3 regions of the Streptomyces sp. NPDC002328 genome follow, and region 2 is predicted to be linked to each of the others. Evidence: riboswitches for the same ligand, from Rfam matches in the RefSeq annotation. Region 2 holds a riboswitch; each other region holds the start of a gene.
The links. Region 2 has a riboswitch for cyclic di-AMP ahead of ACFYX4_RS23375 (C40 family peptidase). Riboswitches for the same ligand answer to the same signal wherever they lie in the genome.
Positions count from the first base shown of each region.

Region 1: another riboswitch for cyclic di-AMP. It lies ahead of ACFYX4_RS07925 (NlpC/P60 family protein); the one in region 2 lies ahead of ACFYX4_RS23375 (C40 family peptidase).
Region 3: another riboswitch for cyclic di-AMP. It lies ahead of ACFYX4_RS12800 (peptidoglycan DD-metalloendopeptidase family protein); the one in region 2 lies ahead of ACFYX4_RS23375 (C40 family peptidase).

Region 1 covers NZ_JBIARQ010000002.1:354,862-357,119, reverse strand. Annotated here, with positions in the region: gene ACFYX4_RS07925 (NlpC/P60 family protein) at 1-932, opposite strand, end outside; cyclic di-AMP (ydaO/yuaA leader) riboswitch at 941-1,101, opposite strand; gene pcrA (DNA helicase PcrA) at 1,373-2,258, shown strand, end outside.
Region 2 covers NZ_JBIARQ010000009.1:151,687-153,944, forward strand. Annotated here, with positions in the region: gene ACFYX4_RS23375 (C40 family peptidase) at 755-1,228, opposite strand; cyclic di-AMP (ydaO/yuaA leader) riboswitch at 1,232-1,425, opposite strand; gene ACFYX4_RS23380 (hypothetical protein) at 1,794-2,099, opposite strand; gene ACFYX4_RS23385 (ATP-dependent Clp protease proteolytic subunit) at 2,107-2,258, opposite strand, start outside.
Region 3 covers NZ_JBIARQ010000004.1:69,118-71,375, reverse strand. Annotated here, with positions in the region: gene ACFYX4_RS12805 (alpha-galactosidase) at 1-758, shown strand, start outside; cyclic di-AMP (ydaO/yuaA leader) riboswitch at 1,061-1,223, shown strand; gene ACFYX4_RS12800 (peptidoglycan DD-metalloendopeptidase family protein) at 1,228-2,258, shown strand, end outside.

The DNA of each region.
Region 1 (2,258 bases), on a different contig from region 2:
GCGTCGGGGCCGGTGGCGCCCCAGACGTACGGCTTGCCGATCTGCGCGCGGGCGTAGGCGAGCGCCTTCCCGGCCTTGGTGGCGTAGGACGCGTCCGCCGCCGGGGACGACGGCGAGGACGGCGAGGACGGCGAGGACGGCGACGAGGGTGACGTCGGCGACGTCGACGGCGCGTCCGTGCCCGTGGAGCCGCCGCTCTCCTGCCGTGCCGCGGCCTGCTCGGCCGCCTGCTGCCGCGCCAGCTCCGCCGCCTTGCGGGCGGCCTCCTGCTGCTTGCGCTCCTCGATCGCGGCGAGCCGCGCCTTCTCCTGCGCCGTCAGCTGCGACAGCAGCACGCGCGCGTCGCCGAGCTTCTTCTGGACGGTGGCCTTGGCGGCCTTCAGGTCGTTCTGCGAGGCGGTGAGCGACTCGAGGCTCTGGGAGGCCTCCTGCCGCTTCTTCATCGTCGCCGACTGCTCGGTGACGTAGTCGTCGACCGCGTCTTTCTGCCGCTCGGTCAGCCGGCCCATCAGCTGGCTCTGGTCGAAGTAGTCCTGCGGGGTGTCCGCGAGCAGGAAGGCCGCGGTGTCGGGCGCGGAGGCGCCGGTGCGGTACTGGGCGGCGGCGAAGGAACCCAGTTCCTCGCGCGCCTCGTTGAGCTTCTGGGTGCGCTCGGCGACGTCGTCGAGGAGGGTGTCGACGCGCTTGCGCTGCGTGGTCGTCTTCTCCTGGGCGGCGTTGTACTTCTCGGTCGCCGACTCCGCCTGCCGGTAGAGGTCGCCGACCTTCTTCTCGACCTCCTCCAGGCTCGGCTTGTCGTCGGTGGAGGGCGCGGCGTTGGCCGTCTGCGAGAGCAGCGCCACAGAGGTCAGGGCGGCGGTGGCGAAGGCGGGGGTGCGTATGCCTGCTACGCGCGAACCCGGGGGGCGGGGCTTGCGGTGCTGCGACGCCAAGGGAGGCGACTCCTTCCGTGTTCCGCCTACCGGGTTAGCTGTCGGGTTCGGGCGGGTGCTTCGGAAGGGTTGCCCTACGGCCGCGTCCCCGAAGGGAAGGAGGGCCGATTCACCCCAAGGTCTCGGTGGGTCCCCGGCTCCGGCTGCCGCGAGGGGGCGCGCCGGACTCGGCGGAGGCCGCGCGGCCCGGCGAGGTTCGCCGGTGGGGGTCGTACGGCCTGCCCGGCACGGTAGCCAACTGGTGTGGTCCCTGTGAAGGTTGATGGGTGATATGCCCGATACATTTTCGTGACCTTGGGTCAGGGCTTCCACTTGCCGTGATCGATCCGGGTGAACCGGGAGGGTTTGTCATGCTTCGCCGGGTCCGTCGTGTGTGTCCGGCCGGGATGTTTCCGGGACGGCCGCGGGTTGTCAGTGCGGCCCCCTAGACTCGGAGAGCGATGAGCAGCCTCTTTGACGACAGCTTCCTGGCGAGCCTCCAGGCCCCGCGCGGCCACGAGGAGGAGCCCCCGCCTCCGCCCGAGGACGATCACGCTCCGGAGTCGGTTCCGGACGATCTGTTCGGCGGGAAGTTCGACGTGCCCCCGGACCGGGACGCCCACTACCGCGACGGCGCCCCGCGCCCGGTCATCGACGCCGCCGCGCTCCTGGACGGGCTCAACGACAACCAGCGCGCAGCCGTCGTCCACGCGGGCGCCCCGCTGCTCATCGTCGCCGGCGCCGGCTCCGGCAAGACGCGCGTGCTGACCCACCGCATCGCCCACCTCCTCGCCGAGCGCGAGGTCCACCCGGGCCAGATCCTCGCGATCACCTTCACCAACAAGGCCGCGGGCGAGATGAAGGAGCGCGTCGAGCAGCTCGTCGGCCCGCGCGCGAACGCGATGTGGGTGATGACGTTCCACAGCGCGTGCGTGCGCATCCTGCGCCGCGAGAGCAAGAAGCTCGGCTTCACGTCGTCGTTCTCGATCTACGACGCCGCCGACTCCAAGCGTCTGATGGCCCTGGTCTGCCGTGATCTGGACCTCGACCCCAAGCGGTACCCGCCGAAGTCCTTCAGCGCCAAGATCAGCAACCTCAAGAACGAGCTGATCGACGAGGAGGACTTCGCCGCCCAGGCCGCCGACGGCTTCGAGAAGACCCTCGCGCAGGCCTACGCCATGTACCAGTCGCGGCTGCGCGAGGCGAACGCCCTCGACTTCGACGACCTGATCATGACGACGGTCAACCTGCTCCGCGCCTTCCCCGACGTCGCCGAGCACTACCGCCGCCGCTTCCGGCACGTCCTGGTCGACGAGTACCAGGACACCAACCACGCCCAGTACGCCC
Region 2 (2,258 bases):
TCCGCCCAGGACGCAGACGGCCCGCATCCGAGTCGGCGCCCGCCCCAGGCCGGGTCGCCGCTCGCCGATTTCTTCTCCCGCCCGGGACGCAGTCGCCGCTCGACCGAAGCCGAGTCCACGCCGTCCCGAAAGGGACCACAGCCCACCGGGCCCAAGCCCCCCTCGCCCGAACGGGTCACCCCACCGACACGAAGCCGCCCTCGCCCGAAGGGGTCACCGCCCGCCCGGGATCGGGGCACCGTAGCCCGAACGGGTCACTCCCGCCGGGATCGAGTCACCCTCGCTGGACGGGAAACTGCCCCTCCTGGACGTCCACCGCCCGTCCAGGATCGAGGCACCGTAGCCCGAACGGGTCACCCCCGCCGGGATCGAGGCGTCCGCGCCCAGACGGGACACCACCCTTCCGGGACAGTCACCACCCGCCCAGGATCGAGTGCCTCTCGCCCGGACGGACACCGCCCGCCCGGATTCGACGCACCGTCGCCCGGACGGGGCACCCCGCAGGGATGGAGTCATCCTCGCTCGGGCGGGTCACCGCCCGCCCGCGATCGAGGCACCGTCGCCCGGGCGGGGTGTCGGCGACCGGATCGAGTCGCCTCGCTCGGTCGGGTTACCCCGGCCCGGATCGAGTCGTCCTCGCCCGGACGGGGCGCCGTCGCCCCGGTCCAGGCACCCTCGCCCGGAGCGGAGGGCACCCCCACGGAGGGGGTCCCGGGGCGGTGGGGCTGTCAGGGGCGGCCACCGTCCCGGGAGGTTACTTGACTCGGCCGTACCAGACGCTCTTGGTCCAGATCTTCTGGAGCCGGACCACGTCACCCGTCTTCGGCGAGTGCCAGATCTTGCCGCCGCCGGCGTAGATCCCGACGTGGTAGACGTTCGACCCCGAGTGGAAGAACACGAGGTCTCCGGCCTTGCGGCTGGCCGCGCCGATGTGGCGGGTCTTGTTGTACTGCTGAGCCGCGGTGCGGGGCAGTTTCTTGCCCGCCTTCTTGAACGAGTACATGGTCAGCCCGGAGCAGTCGAACCGGTTGGGTCCGGCGGCGCCGTACTTGTAAGGCGAGCCCTTCTTGGAGGCCGCGACCTGAAGTGCCTTCGTCGCCGGCGTGGCGGCAGCGGCGTCGGAGGCGACACCCGGGACCACGATCGAGCCGCCCACGGCGGCGATGGCGAACGCCGAGGCCGTACCGGCTCGGACCATGAGCGACGGGACACGATTGAGCGCAGTCATGCGCAACCCTTCGTCAGCCGCCTGTGAAGGATGACCTGTCGGATTCGGGCTGACAAAGTTGCCCGGCCGCTGCTGCGGCTTCACCCCAAGGGCTGCTCGACCCGGCGCGTCTCCCGTTCGGAGACGACCGTCCCGGCGACCCGTCGTGCTTGGGTCCTCCACTCCTGCCGATGCACTTCTGTCGACCTGTCATCCGAACGGCGGCAGGACTCGGCGTCCGCACGGATTGCCCCGCCGCTTGTGGCGGGGTCTTGTCGTCAGACAGGGATCTTGGCTCACCGATGTCCGAAAATCCCAATGGAATCGGGGATTTGTGGGGTTACTCACCACTCACCCGTTCGGGTGGACACCCTGATGTTCGATCAGATGTCAACGTGTCATAAGGCCCCCGACCAGCACTGGAACCCTCCATTCCACCCGTCGGGCACGCCCGCCGCGCAACCGCAAGGGCCCGGAAAAGGCAGTCACATCTCCTCCGAACAGCCGTACGCCGTTTGGTCCGTTTCGACTCCGGCCCGGACGGGACGCGCGCGCCGCCGATCGTCCGGGCCGAAAAGTCCATGCGTCAACTGTCGGAGAGCGGCGGCACGGCGACGCGCGCCGCCCTGCGCTCCCCGTCCAGGACGCGCAGCGCCCGCGCGAGCGTGGGCGCGTGCAGCTCGCTCTCGCCCCGCTGGTGCATCAGCGTCAGCGCGTCCCGCAGCGCCACCGCCCTGCCCACCAGCGCCTGCGCGGCGCGCAGCCCACGGTAGGTGTCGCCGTCACGGGCGGGGTTGATCCGGCCGAGCAGGTCGACCGCCTCCAGGTAACGGTCGATCAACTCGGCCTCGGCGCGGGTCAGCGCGGGCAGCGGCGGCAGCTCGGGCAGCACCGGCGGCTCACCTCCCGCCCGGAGCGGCCCCGCGGGGCGGGACGATCCCGTCCGCCAGGCCGTATGCCACGGCCTCCCGCGCGTCGAGGACGACGCCCCGTTCGAGATCCGCGGCCACCTGCCGCGGGCTCCGCCCGGTGTGCCGCACGAGCAGCTTCT
Region 3 (2,258 bases), on a different contig from region 2:
TCGACTACGTCAAGTGGGACTTCAACCGCGCCTTCACCGACGCCGGCTGGCCCGACGACCCCTACCCGCAGCGGCTCTGGGTCGACCATGTGCGCGCCCTGTACGCCCTGTTGGACCGGCTGCGGGCGGCACACCCGGGCGTCGCCTTCGAGTCCTGCTCGGGCGGTGGCGGGCGGATCGACCTCGGGATCATGAGCCGTACCGACCAGGTGTGGACCTCCGACAACACCGACCCGCTGGACCGGCTCGCCGTCCAGCACGGCTTCAGCCAGATCCACCCCGCGCGGGTGATGGCCGCCTGGGTCACCGACAGCCCCAACACCCAGCTCAACGGCCGGGCCAGCTCGCTGCGGTTCCGGTTCGTCAGCGCCATGGCCGGGGTGCTCGGCGTCGGCGGCGACCTCTCCGAGTGGACCGAGGAGGAGCTCGCCGAGGCCCGGCGATGGGTGGATCTCTACAAGGAGATCCGGCCCCTCGTCCAGCGCGGCGATCTCCACCGGCTGCGCGCCCCGGAGGGCGGGCTGAGCGCCGTGCAGTACGTGCGCGGGGACGAGGCCGTCGTCCTCGCCTGGCTCCAGGCGCAGCGGTACGGCGAGCCGGCGCCGGCGCTGCGACTGCGCGGACTCGACCCGACAGGATCGTACGAATGCCTCGAAACGGGCGAAGTGCACCGAGGGGCGGTGCTGTTGCATCACGGGTTGCGTACCGGGTTGCGCGGTGACCTTGATGCGGCAGTTATCCGTCTGCGTCGCATCTGAGTACTCTGTCCGAATTAAATCCTTCATTCCAACTAGGTCCGGAATAAAGGAACCTGGAGAGACGTCACGTGAGCAGCGTCATATTCGTGACCGTACGTTGTGCGTCATGTTCACGTAATTCGTGGAGTTTTCATGGGTGTTTCCCGCAGAATCCGTCACCGGATTCACGGAGCGTGACCGGGTTTTCTCACAGCGGACCACAAGGCGGGCGTCACCGGCACAACCTTCGCTTGTCCCCGTACGTCTGAGTCGCTTACGTTCCACCTCAATCCGGACGGACGCCCAATCCTGCCGCCGCCCGGAAACCGAAGACACTCACCCGTGTACGGCAGGAGCGGGGGACCCACAGGCAGAACCGCCTGTTCCGGTCTCCGGAACAGGCTTGGGGTAAAGCCGCGCCTCGGCGCGGCCGGGCATCTCCAGTCCGCACCCGACAGCTCACCTCGCAGGCGCCGGAGAGGAATTCGCCATGCCCGCGAAGGGTAAGCACCGCCGTCCCAAGGCTCAGCGTTTCACCCGTTCCATCGCCGCCGCCGGTACCGGGGGCGCGGCTCTCGCCCTCCCGCTCATCGGGGCCGCCGGCGCCCAGGCCGCCCCGGCCCAGTCGGCCGCCGCCCAGTCGGTCTCCTCCGTTTCGGAGCGGCCCGTCCAGACCGTTCCGGTCGCGCAGCAGGCCGCCGCCGACTCGAAGGCCGCGGCGAAGTCCGCGACCTACACGGTCCGTTCCGGCGACTATCTCTCGAAGATCGCGGACGAGCAGAACGTCACCGGCGGCTGGCAGAAGCTGTACTCGGACAACCGCGAGGCCGTCGGCGCCGACCCGTCGCTGATCCACCCGGGTCTGAAACTGTCGATCGGGGAGCGGGCCGCGGCCGGCGGCGCCAAGTCGCCGTCCGGCTCGACCGGTTCCACCGGTTCCTCGGAGAACTCCGCCTCGAAGACCTCGCGCTCCGCGGAGTCCTCGAAGTCGTCCGCGTCGAAGTCCTCCGCCTCGAAGTCGTCCGCGTCGAAGGCCTCGGAGTCGTCCTCCAAGTCCTCGGCGTCCAAGGCGTCGACGAGCCAGACCTCCGGGAACGGCGGCGGCAGCGTCTCCGGCTTCAGCCTCCCCGTGTCCAACGCCTCCGTCGGCACCCCGTACCGGATGTCCGGCAGCATGTGGTCCAGCGGCTACCACACGGGCGTCGACTTCGTCGCCCCGACCGGCACCACCCTCAAGGCCGTCGGCGCGGGCACGGTCGTCTCCGCGGGCTGGGGCGGCGCGTACGGCAACCAGGTCGTCATCCGGCTCGCCGACGGCTACTACGCCCAGTACGCCCACCTGTCCTCGCTGTCGGTCTCGGCCGGCCAGAGCGTCTCCGCCGGCCAGCAGATCGGTCTCTCCGGCGCGACCGGCAACGTGACCGGCCCGCACCTGCACTTCGAGATCCGCACCTCGCCGAACTACGGCTCCGACATCGACCCGATCGCCTACCTGCGCTCGCACGGAGTCTCCGTCGGCTG